Regions from separate parts of the Halomonas sp. GT genome, predicted to be linked through region 1. Evidence: predicted binding sites of a transcription regulator. Region 1 holds the regulator's gene; the other holds the start of a gene.
The links. The regulator sigma-54, encoded in region 1, starts transcription at its own class of promoters, with help from an activator protein. The targets are predictions, from matches to a motif close to TGGCACNNNNNTTGCTNT.
Positions count from the first base shown of each region.

Region 2: the regulator sigma-54 is predicted to act here: its motif matches at 2,721-2,738, upstream of B6A39_RS16120 (NCS1 family nucleobase:cation symporter-1).

Region 1 is NZ_CP020562.1:2,465,999-2,473,264, reverse strand. Features, by position in the region: gene rapZ (RNase adapter RapZ) at 1-883, opposite strand, end outside; gene ptsN (PTS IIA-like nitrogen regulatory protein PtsN) at 958-1,428, opposite strand; gene hpf (ribosome hibernation-promoting factor, HPF/YfiA family) at 1,433-1,741, opposite strand; gene B6A39_RS11600 (RNA polymerase factor sigma-54) at 1,839-3,254, opposite strand; gene lptB (LPS export ABC transporter ATP-binding protein) at 3,360-4,085, opposite strand; gene lptA (lipopolysaccharide transport periplasmic protein LptA) at 4,164-4,667, opposite strand; gene lptC (LPS export ABC transporter periplasmic protein LptC) at 4,676-5,248, opposite strand; gene B6A39_RS11580 (KdsC family phosphatase) at 5,248-5,790, opposite strand; gene B6A39_RS11575 (KpsF/GutQ family sugar-phosphate isomerase) at 5,824-6,810, opposite strand; gene B6A39_RS11570 (ABC transporter ATP-binding protein) at 7,105-7,266, shown strand, end outside.
Region 2 is NZ_CP020562.1:3,543,008-3,550,273, forward strand. Features, by position in the region: gene B6A39_RS16110 (bifunctional diguanylate cyclase/phosphodiesterase) at 1-1, opposite strand, end outside; gene B6A39_RS16115 (LysR family transcriptional regulator) at 187-1,095, shown strand; gene B6A39_RS16120 (NCS1 family nucleobase:cation symporter-1) at 1,150-2,667, opposite strand; gene B6A39_RS16125 (nitrilase-related carbon-nitrogen hydrolase) at 3,243-4,109, shown strand; gene hydA (dihydropyrimidinase) at 4,141-5,580, shown strand; gene B6A39_RS16135 (NAD(P)-dependent oxidoreductase) at 5,619-7,004, shown strand; gene preA (NAD-dependent dihydropyrimidine dehydrogenase subunit PreA) at 7,001-7,266, shown strand, end outside.

The sequences.
Region 1 (7,266 bases):
AGGGCTGCTGTTCACTAAGAGTGTACTGCAAGCCTAGCTCACGATGACGGAGTTGAACCTCTCCCGCTTGTTTAACCAGCATTTGCGCCAGTTGTTCCACCATATAGACAGAGCGGTGCTGCCCGCCGGTACAGCCAATAGCAATCGTCATATAACTGCGCTGGCTATTTTGGTAAGCGGGTAGCCACTTTTCCAACCATGTCTGGATATCATTGCGCATTTCTTCTACGACGGGATATCCCTTCAGAAAGTTGATGATGTTCGCGTCACGCCCAGTGTATTGGCGCAGCGTAGGGTCCCAGTAGGGGTTTGGTAAGCAGCGCACGTCAAAGACGAGATCGGCATCAAGTGGGACACCGCGTTTATAGCCAAATGACTCTAGGGTCAGCGTTAATCTATCTTCACGCTGTTGGGCAACTTGATCCGTTATCCTGCGGCGGAGGTCATGAACCGATAGACGCGATGTGTCGATCATTAGGTCAGCAAGATCACGGATGTCGAGTAGGGTTTCTTCTTCTTTATTGATGGCCTCTTCAAGCGTCATGTCACTATCACGCGTAAGAGGGTGACGACGACGCGTAGCTGAGTATCGCTCAAGAAGAATTCTGGCATCGGTGGTTAGATAGATAACCTGGAAGTGAATGCTTTTCTGACGCAAAGATTCAAGCATTTTTGGCAGCTGCTTTAGCGCAGCTGGTAAATTACGCGCATCGATACTTACCGCTAGTTGGGGACGTGCGCCTTGCTCACGAAGCTCATCCACAAGGGAGCCGAGTAGCATGGCGGGCAAATTATCGATGGCACAATAGCCAAGATCTTCTAACGCTTGTAAGGCGATAGATTTACCGGACCCTGAACGGCCGCTAATGATCACCAGTTGCATAGAGTTTCTCTTGGCATGCCAATAAAAATGGAGGTTAACGTTAAATTAGTAGGCAGTGTCTAGCGGTGGACCATCTAGGTAACAGATTGTTCACGAATTTTTGCTGTTATAAGGTCCAATAGCTCACGCTGGCTAGCCGCTTTACGAAGCTGCTGACGTGTGTCAACGCTGTTCATGATAGACGCTACTTGCCCTAATAAGGCTAAGTGCGTGTCGTCTGCCTCTTCGGGAACTAAAAGGACGAAAACAAGATCGACGGGATCGCCATCGATAGCATCGAAATCCACGGGCTCAGCTAACTTTAAAAAACCAGCGATAGGTGAGCTGCAATGAGGGCTACGGGCGTGAGGAATAGCAACGCCGTTGCCTATTCCAGTGCTGCCCAGGCGCTCGCGACCAATCAGGCGGCTGAAGACTTCTTGGCTATCTAGGCTTGGCGTGTTTTGCGCAATAAAGGTGCTGAAAAACTCCAGCACTCTTTTTTTGCTGCCCCCGGGGACGTCATACAGCACGCGCTCCGGGGGAAGAATAGTTTCCAACGTCATTGAGTTAACGCACGCCAGCGCCTTGGGCGCGAGCTTGTGCTTTTTCCTTGTGTTTAACGAGTTGACGGTCAATTTTGTCCGCTAGTGCATCAATCGCAGCGTACATATCGTTGTCTAATGCTTCTGCGTGTAGATCGGCACCTGCAGCATGCAGGGTGCAGGCAGCTTGCTGACGCTCCTTTTCAACAGATAAGGTCACTTGTACGGTGGTGATATTGTCATAATGGCGCTCAACGCGTTCCAGCTTCTCATTTACATAGTCACGCAAGGCGTCAGTCAGATCTACGTGATGACCAGTGATATTTACTTGCATTGACGTGCTCCTTATCCATCGGACTGTTCTTCGATTGTAACCCTTTTTGCGCTATTGCAAAGCCCTTAGACAGACTTTGTTCGTTAGCACTGCTTTATTAGCGTAAACGGCGGCGTTCGCTTGAAGAGGGTATGCCCATCGACTCGCGATATTTGGCCACCGTTCGCCTTGCCACACTAATGCCACCCTCTTCCAATAGCGACACGAGGCGGCTGTCTGAGAGAGGTTTCCCGGGCGGTTCATCTTGCACCAGTTTTTTGATTCGAGCCCGGATGGCGGTGCTGGAGTGACTGTCACCGCCGTCCTGGTTACTTACTTGGCTTGAAAAGAAGTATTTGAGTTCAAACACTCCGCGCGGAGTATGAATGTATTTCTGGGTGGTGACCCTGGAAATAGTGGATTCATGCATTTCTACGGCGTCTGCGATATCGGCTAAAATCAGCGGTTTCATGGCTTCTTCGCCGTGTTCCAGAAAGCCTATCTGGCGAGCTATGATTTCTCGGCCCACCCGCAGTAGCGTATCATTTCGGCTAGAAAGGCTCTTGATGAGCCAGCGAGCTTCTTGAAGATGCTCTTTTAAAAATTGGTTATCCTGGCTCTTGTCAGCCCGTTTGATGAGGCTTGCGTAGTCAGGTTGAATGCGTAAGCGAGGCAACGCCTCTGGGTTTAGCTCCAGGTGCCATCCTTCGTGGTCATGGCGTACGACTAAATCTGGCGTTACATAGCTGTCATCGGTGTCGCCAAAGGCACTTCCTGGGCGAGGATCAAGGCTGCGGATCAAGCGAATTACGTCATCAAGCTGCTCATCATCCAGACTTAACCGCCGCTTTAGCAGACGCACATCATCTTTGCCGAGTGCTTCAAGAAATTGACGTACTAACCGCTTGGCAGGCATGAGCAGCGGTGTATCTTCGGGTAGTGAAGCGAGCTGCAGCATTAAGCATTCCCGCAGGTCGCGAGCAAACACGCCGGTTGGCTCAAACTGTTGAAGACGAAGCAAGGTTGTTTCAACCTCACGTTGGCTAAGGCCTTCATGTCCTTGGGCTTTAAGTCCTTCGCGAAGGTCATTGAGAGGCTGGGTTAAGTAGCCATTGGCATCCAGTGCATCGATAAGGCTTTCAGCAATGGCATGGTCGCGTGGCGAAAAGTCTGTCATGGCGAGTTGCCAAAGTAAGTGGCCATGCAAACTTTGGCCAGCAGCTTGCCGCTCAAAGTCAGGCCCTTCGCTGCTGACACCATGGCTGCCTAGGTCTTGGTAAGTGTCTGACCAATCGCTGTCAGTAGAGAGTTCGTTAGGAATGCTTTCAGACCATTCAGCTTCCTGGGGTTCACTAACGGCCTGTTCGCCGAACTCATCTTCCTGCTCAAGCATAGGGTTGGCATCAAGTGCCTGCTGAATTTCTTGACGGAGGTCCAGCGTTGATAGCTGTAACAGGGCAATGGCCTGCTGCAGCTGAGGTGTCATGGTCAGCTGTGTACCGATACGCAATTGAAGAGAAGCTTTCATGACCATCTGAGAACCACTCGTTAATCAGAAAGCTCCACCCTAGTGCGAGTTATGGCTTGGTGCAAGTGCAATAAGCATGCCACCAATACTATTTTTTCTGCAGGTGACTGTTTACAGGCGGAAATCAGCCCCCAAATAAACGTCTCTAACCCGCTGGTTGTTGAGAATTTCCTGAGGTGGACCACTGGCGATGATATGGCCGTCACCTACAATGTAGGCGATATCGCAAATATCTAGTGTTTCCCTGACGTTATGGTCAGTAATTAACACGCCGATATGACGTTTTTTGAGGGCTCGAATGATCGTTTTAATATCGCCCACTGAGATTGGATCAACGCCGGCAAACGGCTCATCAAGCAGGATAAAGGCAGGCTCTGTCGCGAGGGAGCGAGCAATCTCAACACGTCTACGCTCTCCGCCCGAAAGACTCATGCCGAAGTTGTCACGAATGTGTGTGATGTGGAAATCTTCCAGTAGCGACTCAAGGCGCTGCTCCCGGGCGCTACGATCGAGTTCTTTGCGAGTTTCCAGAATGGCCATGATGTTGTCAGCGACGGAAAGTTTGCGAAAAATAGAAGCTTCCTGAGGCAAGTATCCAATGCCTGCCATTGCACGTTCATGCATGGGCGCATGGGTTAAATCAAGCTCATCAATGCCAACCTTTCCAGCGTCAGACTTTACCAAACCGACGATCATATAAAACGATGTCGTTTTGCCTGCGCCATTGGGCCCCAGCAGCCCTACCACGCTGCCTTGAGATATCTCTAGATTAATATCCTTAACGACACGGCGGCGTTTATAGCTTTTGGCTAAGTGATGGGCATAAAGTGTTTTTATCGGCGCTGTTTCTGATGCTGGTTCTGAGGCTGTGGTTTGAGGTGCAGGCTCTGCGTTATTTGTCGCCACTGGGCACTCCTATTGTTCCGGCTGAAGAGTCATGCGGATACGTTGTGGTTCACCACCACTAACATCGGAACGTGCCTGAACCACACCTTGGTCGATAAAATACTCTAATCGCCCACCTTCAAAACGGTCTGCTTGCTGAGTCAGTTCCGCTTGGTCAATTAGCTCTACCCGACGCTCGGCAACATGATAAATAATGCGCTTCGCCCAGCCTTCCATTGGGCTTGCTTGGTCTTCGAGCTGGTTGCGTATATAGGCGCGTCCACCGGTTGCAACAGCGCGCGATAGTTCGCCAGCATCGTTGCGTTGAATCTCCACGCGATCGCCGCGCAGCTGCATATTGCCCTGCCGAATATCGACGTTGCCAGAATACACAGCGGTGCCTGCTCGTTGATCGAGATCTAAACGGTCAGCCTCTACTTCTACGGGGGCTTGGCTTTGCGCCATAACCGGTAGCGCTGCCGCTGAAATGGGTAGCGCAATGACGAAGAGTGCCGTGCGAATAAGAGCGTTCATCGCGACTCCTACTGAGAACGAGTGGCAGGCGGGTGAACGCCGCGCACGTTATTGGTTAAGCGGATCTGGCTATCATCCAGCCATACATCCATACGTGTAGCGTCTATGCGCTGTGGCGGTTGCTGAAGTATGGTTTCGGCATCGCTCCAAGCATGACGGGTGATGCCATCATAATGTAGTAACTCTGTATTCAACTGCCAGCCTTCATCAGGTGCAAGTAATTGGGCTGAGCCAGCTAAAGTGAGTGCCTGCGTGTCAGTATTTAGAGTGCCGGTCTCCGCTGTCGCTAGCCATTGACGCTCTTCGCTATCAAATAGTATCGCCCTGGGTGAGATGACATCGGTCATTGCCGTTTGAGGGGTATGGACTAAGCGTGGCGTCGTCAGCGATTGTTGGATAGCACCGGTGTCACCAAACAGAGTTATTTCTGCATTTTCTAATACATGGCCGGGCTCTTGAGCGCGAGCCTCAGGGTCGATTGATTGGTCTTGAGGGCCGCGCGGATCTAGCCACACCAGCACGCCACCTAAGGCAAGTACCATGGCGGTTATCCAAACGCGTTTCTTAACCCAAAAGCGCATTACGATTGGCCGTGTAGATACGTATCTAAGACAGCGTCCCAATGGCCTTGAGACATCAATAAAGTGTCGCAGATTTCACGTACAGCGCCGTGGCCACCAAGCCGGTCGGTGATCCAGTCTGCATGGGTATGCATATAATCCGGAGCATTAGGGACGGTGATGCCGACACCAGATCGTTTGATAGGAGCAAGATCTGGTAGGTCGTCACCACAATAAGCAACTTGTTCTAGCGTGATATCAAGGCGTTGGCATAGCGCGCGTAGCGTAGTGAGTTTATCTTCACACCCTTGGTAGACATGGCTAATACCCAAGGAGGCAGCACGTTGGCTGACCATAGGGGAATCACGTCCAGTAATTAACGCAACATGAATACCGACACGCTTCAATAGTTTGAGGCCATGGCCATCTTGGGTATGAAACGCTTTGATTTCGATACCGTCAGCTTGAAAATAGAGGCGACCATCGGTAAGTATGCCGTCAACATCAATGGCAAGTAATTTTACGCGGCGAATCCGGTCTTGTAGAGCGTCAGGTAGGGCCATGAAGCCTCCGTTATTAATTTTTGAAAAGAACGATTAAATGACACCGCTAGCAAGTAAGTCATGCATATGCAGTGCACCAATGGGGCGCTGCTGATCATCCACGACTGCCAGTGCGGTAATTCGACTGTCTTCCATGATGCGTACTGCTTCAGCCGCTAACACATCGGGGCCGATACGCTTTCCAGGGCGTGTCATAACATCATCAACTAGGACATCACGTAAATCATGAAACTGATCCAGTGTTCGGCGTAAGTCACCGTCGGTATAAACACCGGCAAGGCGTCCTTCGCTATCGACTACGCAGGTAAATCCCAGCCCTTGGCGAGTAATTTCCAGCAGTGCGTCCCTTAGCGGGCTGCCTAATGCTACTTGGGGGAGGCGTGATCCGTTGTGCATTAAATCCTTTACACGCAAAAGTAAGCGTTTGCCGAGGCTTCCGCCTGGGTGTGAAAGCGCGAAATCTTCCGCAGTGAAGCCGCGTGCCTCCAATAATGCCACGGCTAAAGCATCGCCTAAGGCAAGTGCTGCAGTAGTTGAGCTAGTCGGCGCTAAGTCGAGAGGGCAGGCTTCCCGCTCGACGCCACTATTAAGGTGAGCATCGGCGTGTTTAGCTAATGTGGAACCAGGGCGTCCAGTCATGCTGACAAGGGGGGTTCCTAAGCGTTTCAACAGGGGAAGCAGCGCGGTGACCTCTGCGGTTTCGCCAGAATTCGAGAGCGCTAGTACAACATCTGCGCGGGTGATCATACCGAGGTCGCCATGACTGGCTTCACCTGGGTGTACAAAAAAAGCAGGCGTGCCGGTGCTTGCTAATGTTGCGGCAAGCTTGCCCGCAATATGTCCGGACTTACCCATGCCAGTTACCACTACGCGGCCCTGGCAGGCAAGGATAAGTTCACAGGCGTGGTCAAAGCTCTCATCAAGCTTTGCCTGAAGTCCACCGATAGCGGCTTGCTCGATTTGCAATGTGCGCAGCGCACTTTCACGCAGTGGGCTAGGTGTCGATAGTGGCTGGCGCATGAGGACGTCTCTTTTCATAGGCGGTCAAAAGTAGGTCGATAAGAATAACATCTTGACGCGGTTTGTAGGTAAGGCGCGTATCCTACTCTTTATAGCCGTCGCAATAAGCGTCTCTGTTACTGTGAGTAGTGTTACGTTACGATGTTCGATAATATTTCGAAAACACTGTTTTTTAAACTGTCTGTTCTTTTAAACTACCTGTTTTTTTGAACTATCTGTTTTTAACTAACTCGTGCGTAGCCAGCATTATACTGATGCTGTTGCGGCAAGACGACCATCAAGGCCAGCTAGCCCATGACAGATGCTCCCTTCATCGAAATTGAAGATTTGTACTTCTCGCGGGGTGATCATGATATTTTTCGCGGAATCAATATGACGATTTCGCGTGGCCAAGTAACGGCTATCATGGGGCCAAGCGGTACCGGTAAAACGACCCTTTTAAAGTTAATTGGTGGA
Region 2 (7,266 bases), 1.1 Mb from region 1:
TTATATGTAGGCCTTATTCAGGTATCCCAAGGCACACCTGATACAGTATAAAAAGAACGTTGAAAGATACACCACAGTGGCTCCTCGTAAGCGGTTCTAAATAGTGGCGTGGCTTGTTTTTGATGTATATCTATTTTCAGCAAAAATGCTCATAAAAGTCGTTATTTTACTTAACAAGAGGCTGCCATGGCATCGTTAGGCCAAATGAGTGACTACGAAATCCGCTTAGTGCGTATTTTTAAAACAGTGGTTGAGTGCGGTGGTTTCACCGCTGCGGAAACTGCTTTAGGCATCAGCCGGTCAGCCATTAGCCAGCATATGAATGACTTAGAAAGCAGGCTAGGCTTTTCGCTATGCCAACGTGGCCGAGGCGGGTTTAGTTTAACCGAAGAAGGCAAAGAGATTTACCAAGCGGGTTTAACACTACTGACCGCGCTCGAAGCCTTTAAAAGCGATGTCAATGCATTGCATCATACCATTAAGGGCGAACTAAATATCGGCATCACCGATAACTTGGTTACCTTGCCCGCCATGCATGTTACTCATGCGCTCGCAGAGCTAACAGCGCCAAACCATGAAGTTACCGTTAATATCCATATGGAACCTTCGGATGCCGTTATTCGAAGCGTGATGGATGGCCATTTGCATGTCGGCGTAGTACCCGCCGTTAATTTACCCACCAGCTTAGAAACACACTTGTTATACGAGGAACCTTCGTTTCTTTACTGCGCAGCTGGCCACCCTCTGTTTAGTGAAACAGATGAAGCATTCACAGCTGAACAGATCGCCGCTTATCCAGCGATAACACCTCGCTATCCACTCCCTAGTGATGCACGTGAAGCACACGAGGCGTTAAATTTACAAGCGTCTGCTTCTGATCGGGAAGGCGCTGCGTTTCTGATTCTCACTGGACGCTTTATCGGTTTTCTTCCAGAACATGTTGCCGCCCAATGGGTTAATGCCGATAAGATGCGCGCTGTACACCCTGCCACTCAGCATTATCAGATTCCGTTTGTTCTAATCACTCGTCATGACCGCCGCCCTAACCGCGTGGTAGATGCATTTTTAGGGTTTGTGAAAGGCACACAATCATAAAAGCTCGGCTAAGTGCCGAGCTTTTATGATTAACGACGTATACACATAGCGCGTTTATGGCAGTTTTGCCGTCTCGCTGGCCATGTGTGGTGCGGGCCCTACCTGAGAAGACGATGTTAAAACGTGGCTGGCAGCAAAATAAACAATCGCACCAAGTGCAGACCCGGTAAACCAGCCATAGTCATAGAACCAGTTCATGGTACCGGTTAACAACGAGATTAGCGTAAGTGCCACCGGCACGCCGAACGCGATAAAACCCGCCGCATTAACCGCAGGATAAGCATGGTTATCCATGTATAAGCTAGGCACATCTAGGCGCTGCTTTTTAATTAGGAAATAGTCCACTGCCATGATGCCTGCGATGGGGCCAAGCAGACTGGAGTATCCTAGCAGCCAGTTTGAATACATCTGCTCAAGAGACACCCCTTGAGCAATGAGACCCGCTTTCTGCAAAAGGTCGTAGCCCATCAATAAAACACCCACAGCTCCGGTCATAAGAACTCCGCGGGTTTGGTTAATCAGCTTCGGGGCAATATTCTGGAAGTCATTCGTGGGAGACACAATGTTCGACGCAGTATTGGTGGAAATCGTGGCAATAATGATTAGCAACATGGCAAGCACTACCCAGAAAGGGCTTTCGATATAGCCAATCAAACGCACTGGGTCAGCAACCGTCTGTCCCACTAGCGACTCAGACGCCGCCGTTAATACAACGCCTAACGCTGCAAAGAAGAACATTGTCAGCGGTAACCCAATCACTTGGCCAACAATTTGATCTTTTTGGCTTTTGGCAAACCGGCTGAAATCAGGAATGTTCAGCGACAACGTCGCCCAAAACCCCACCATCGCGGTTAACCCTGCAAAGAAATAGCCATATACCGACGCGCCTTCTGGACGCGAAGGCGGTTGCGCTAATAGCTCAGTCATCGACATATGCGGCCATGCCCACATCATTAACCCAATCCCCACAGCGAGCAGTAATGGCGCCGCTAAGGTTTCCAGCCACTTGATCGACTCAGCCCCACGAATGACCACGAGAAGATTCATTGCACCGAAGACAAAAAAGCCAATCACTTCACCTACCCCACCAAGCGCAGCCCAAGCAGGAACCAGTTCGGATAACAGAAGATGAATCGCCAAGCCGCCAAACATCGTCTGAATACCAAACCAGCCGCAGCCTACTAGAGCCCGCACCAAACAAGGCACATTAGAACCTAAAATACCGAACGATGATCGCAGCACAACTGGAAAGGGAATACCAAATTTAGTGCCAGGAAAGGCATTTAGAGTGAGCGGAATCAGAACAATCACGTTGGCTAGAAAAATGGCAAAAAGCGCCTCCCCCACACTCAGGCCGAAGTAGGCGGTTAACACACCCCCCAACGTGTAGGTAGGCACACAAATCGACATGCCCACCCAAAGTGCGGCAATGTTCCATTTGCTCCAGGTGCGCTCACTCGCCTGAGTGGGCGCAATATCTTTATTGAAACGAGGGCTATCACCTACGTCTTTACCTACGTCGAGTTCAATTAACCCCTCTCTGTCCACCATTCGGGATGTTGAGCCAGTCATATAGTCTCCTCAGCAGTGCTGTTGCCCATTATAGTCACGGTGTCAGTCTTTCAAGAGCAATAAGCGTGCCTAAAACAAAAGCACAACCACTAACCCATTGATCAAAAGCTGACTTATCAGGCAGACATACACATACTTTTAGCGTGATTTTTGTTATTCGCCTTTTAGCTATTAAAAGCCATTAATAAGCGTAGCTATTTAAATAAAATACGCACCAAAAAGATGCAAAAAAAATATAAAAACTCAAAATAAAATAACACAACTATATGTTTTAAAAACAAAAATAAAACATCACCAAGATTGAACAGTATTTCACCAACTTAGCAAAATCATCACTAAAAATAATAAAAACATTAAAAAATCAAAGAGTTAAACAAATCATTTAAAATTATCAAAAAACACTTGAAACAACACCTAACAAAGGACTATGTTCAAAAAGCTGTCAATAATGACAACTTTACAAAAACAATAAGACGCCGCTGCACGCCACGTGACCACAAACTTGTTACTTGACCAGTAACGTACCGACATGCACATACATGCGGTTGGCGCGTATGACCTGAGAGGGCTGTTCCATGCAGAAAATGAAAATTGGCTTAATTCAAATGGGTCTCAAAACCAGTACCGATTTAGACCCTGCGGCTATCCGCGATGCGATGAACGAAGCGCACCTACCGATGATTCAGCAGGCGGCCGAACAGGGTGTGCAAGTGCTGTGTTTTCAAGAAGTATTCAACCAGCCGTACTTTTGCCCAAGCCAAGATAGCAAATGGTATGCCGCCGCAGAGCGGGTTCCAGAAGGTCCCACGTGTCAGATGATGCAAAAACTGGCTGCCGAACACCGCATGGTAATTATCGTGCCCGTGTATGAAGAAACAGCGACCGGCGTTTACTACAACACCGCCGCCGTGTTTGATGCCGACGGCAGCTACCTCGGCAAATATCATAAAACTCATATTCCTCAAGTTGCCGGCTTTTGGGAAAAATTCTTCTTCAAACCAGGGAAATCAAGCTGGCCCGTCTTCGACACTGCCTACGGCAAAATTGGTGTGTATATCTGCTATGACCGCCATTTCCCTGAAGGATGGCGTGCGCTGGCACTCAACGGTGCGGAGGTGATCTTCAATCCATCCGCTACCGTAGCAGGACTCTCCCAATACCTATGGGAGCTTGAACAACCTGCTTCCGCCGCGGCTAACGGCTGCTTCATTGCCGCTATCAATCGCGTGGGTACAGAAGCCCCCTGGAATATCGGTGACTTCTACGGCTCCAGCTACATTGTTAACCCCCGCGGCAAAATCGAAGCCCAGGCCAGCGAAACGGAAGATGAGCTACTAGTGCATGAAATTGATTTAGACATGGTGCGCGAAGTGCGCAATAACTGGCAGTTCTTCCGTGATCGTCGCCCCGATGCCTACACCCGCCTCACTGATGGTGAGTAGCCCTGATGATGAATCATACGAGGACTTCATGATGAGTTTATTGATCAAAGGCGGCACCGTCGTCACCCATGCCGACACTTACCGCGCCGACGTTCTGTGCGTCGACGGAAAAATACACGCCATCGGCACCAACTTGGATCTCCCCGATAACTGCGAAATCATTGATGCCAGCAATCAGTTAGTAATGCCCGGCGGTATTGACCCTCATACCCATATGCAAATGCCATTTATGGGCGCGGTGGCTAGCGAAGATTTTTATACCGGCACCGCCGCCGCTATGGCGGGCGGTACCACAACGATTATCGACTTTGTCATTCCAAGCCCAGGCCAATCACTTTTAGAAGCCTTTGAGACGTGGCAAGGATGGGCGGAAAAAGCCGCCACTGATTTCGCTTTCCACGTGGCAATCACTTGGTGGGATGAAAGCGTCAAAGAGGAAATGGGCACCCTGGTGCGCGAACATGGGGTAAATAGTTTCAAGCACTTTATGGCCTACAAGGGCGCGATTATGGCCACTGATGACATATTGGTGGAAAGCTTTTCACGCTGCCTTGAACTGGGCGCAGTGCCTACGGTACACGCCGAAAACGGCGAACTGGTTTACCACATGCAGCAGAAGCTACTGGCCCAGGGCATTACCGGGCCGGAAGCTCATCCACTTTCCCGCCCACCACAAGTAGAAGGTGAAGCCGCCAGCCGAGCGATTCGAATTGCCAGCACCTTAGGCGCACCGGTCTACCTGGTACATGTATCTACCAAAGACGCCGTCGATGAAATTGCCTATGCCCGCCAGCAAGGTCACCCAGTATTCGGCGAGTGTCTGGCAGGACACTTACTCATTGATGACAGCGTTTACCAACATCCCGACTGGGCAACCGCCGCCGCCCACGTAATGAGCCCACCGTTCCGCCCCAAAGGGCATCAAGAAGCGCTGTGGCATGGCCTTCAGTCTGGCAATTTGCAAACCACTGCCACTGACCACTGCTGCTTCTGCGAAGAGCAAAAGGCCGCAGGTAAAGATGACTTTACCAAGATCCCTAACGGCACTGCTGGGGTAGAAGATCGCCTTGCAGTGATATGGGACGAAGGCGTTAACAGCGGCAAACTTTCGCCCCAGGAGTTTGTCGCAGTAACGTCTACTAATACCGCCAAAATTTTCAACCTGTACCCCCGTAAAGGTGCCATCCAAGTGGGCGCCGATGCCGATATTGTCGTGTGGGATCCTAATGGCACACGTACGATCTCAGCCAAAACTCACCATCAAAATGTCGACTTCAACATCTTCGAGGGCAAAACGGTACGCGGCATTGCTCGCCACACGATTAGCCAGGGGAAATGGGTATGGCGAGATGGTGAACTGCTCGCCGAGCGTGGTGCTGGGCGCTACTTAAAACGCCCCGCCTATCCAGGTGTGTTTGAGCTACTGGCTAAACGTGCCGAATTAAATGCCCCGGTAGCTGTAACGCGCTGAGCAACTCCTCAACAAAAGCAAAAAAGCCAACAGGAGAGATGACCGTGAATCACTCACTTGATCACCTGCCCAGCGCACAAGAGGTCGGCACCTACGACCCACCAACGCTGGCAAGCAACTTTAGCGACCTTCATCCGCCGTTAACCCACCGCCAAGCAATGATTGAAAGCCAGCGCTGCTTGTACTGTTTCGACGCCCCCTGCGTTGAGGCGTGTCCATCGGATATTGATATCCCAAGCTTTATTCGCCAAATCAGCGAAAACAACATTAATGGCGCAGCAGAAACCATTCTGGAAGCCAACATTCTTGGCGGCAGTTGCGCCCGAGTGTGCCCCACTGAAATCCTCTGCGAGCGTAGCTGTGTACGCAACCATGATGCAGAGTGCCAGCCCGTATTAATTGGCCTGTTGCAGCGCCACGCCACTGACCATATGCAGTTCGAAAGCCACCCGTTTAAGCGGGCGGCTAACAGCGGCCGACATATCGCCGTGGTAGGCGCGGGCCCCGCTGGCCTTTCTTGTGCTCACCGCTTGGCAATGCTGGGCCATCAGGTGACCATTTTCGAGGCCGAACAAAAACCAGGCGGACTGAATGAGTACGGTATCGCCCGCTATAAGATGACCGACGATTTCGCACGCAAAGAAGTGGAGTTTTTACTCGAAATCGGCGGCATTGAGCTTCGGTACGGCCAGCGCCTTGGTGATAATTTGTCGCTTGCGACGCTGCATCAGCAGTTTGATAGCGTTTTCCTCGGCTTAGGTCTTGGTGCCAGCCGTGCCTTAGGGCTCACTGGGGATGATTCTCCCGGCTTAATACCAGCCGTTGACTACATTAAAACCCTGCGCCAAACCAAAGACCTTGGCAGCTTACCTGTCGCCAAGCGCTGCATTGTGATCGGTGCAGGTAATACCGCCATTGATATGGCGACTCAAATGGCTCGCCTAGGCGCGACAGAGGTAACGCTAGTCTACCGCCGTGGCACAGAGGCGATGTCCGCTACCGATCATGAGCAAGAAATTGCCAAAGCGAACGGCGTACGCATGGTGACGTGGGCCCAGCCAGACGAAATTTTATTGGATGACCAAGGGCGCGTGGCGGGTATGCGTTTTGCCAAGACCCACGACCAAGCTGGTCAGTTAACACCCACTGGTGAAACATTCGACCTTGCCGCCGATGCCATCTTCAAGGCGATTGGCCAAGGCTTTGATAGCGCTAGCCTGACGGATGAAGCCGCCAGAGAGCTTGCCCGCGACGGCGAACGTATCCAAGTTGATGCATTCTTCCGCACCTCAATGCCCAATGTTTACGCGGGTGGCGACTGCGTCAACTCCGGCCAAGATCTCACCGTTCAAGCCGTTCAACACGGCAAACTGGCTGCCCATGCCATTCACCAAGCGCTTGCCGCCAAGCAGGAGGCCGCATGAACACACTCCCTTTCACACTACCGGGTAAGAAAAATAGCGGCGACAGCGTGGTGAACGGCATTGACCTGTCGGTGAATTTTGCGGGCATCAAAGCCCCGAACCCATTCTGGCTAGCCTCTGCCCCACCCACGGATAAAGCCTATAACGTAGTACGCGCCTATGAAGCGGGCTGGGGCGGCGTCGTCTGGAAAACCCTTGGCGAAGAGCCACCTGCGGTGAATGTCTCTTCACGTTACTCTGCCCACTATGGCAAAAACCGCGA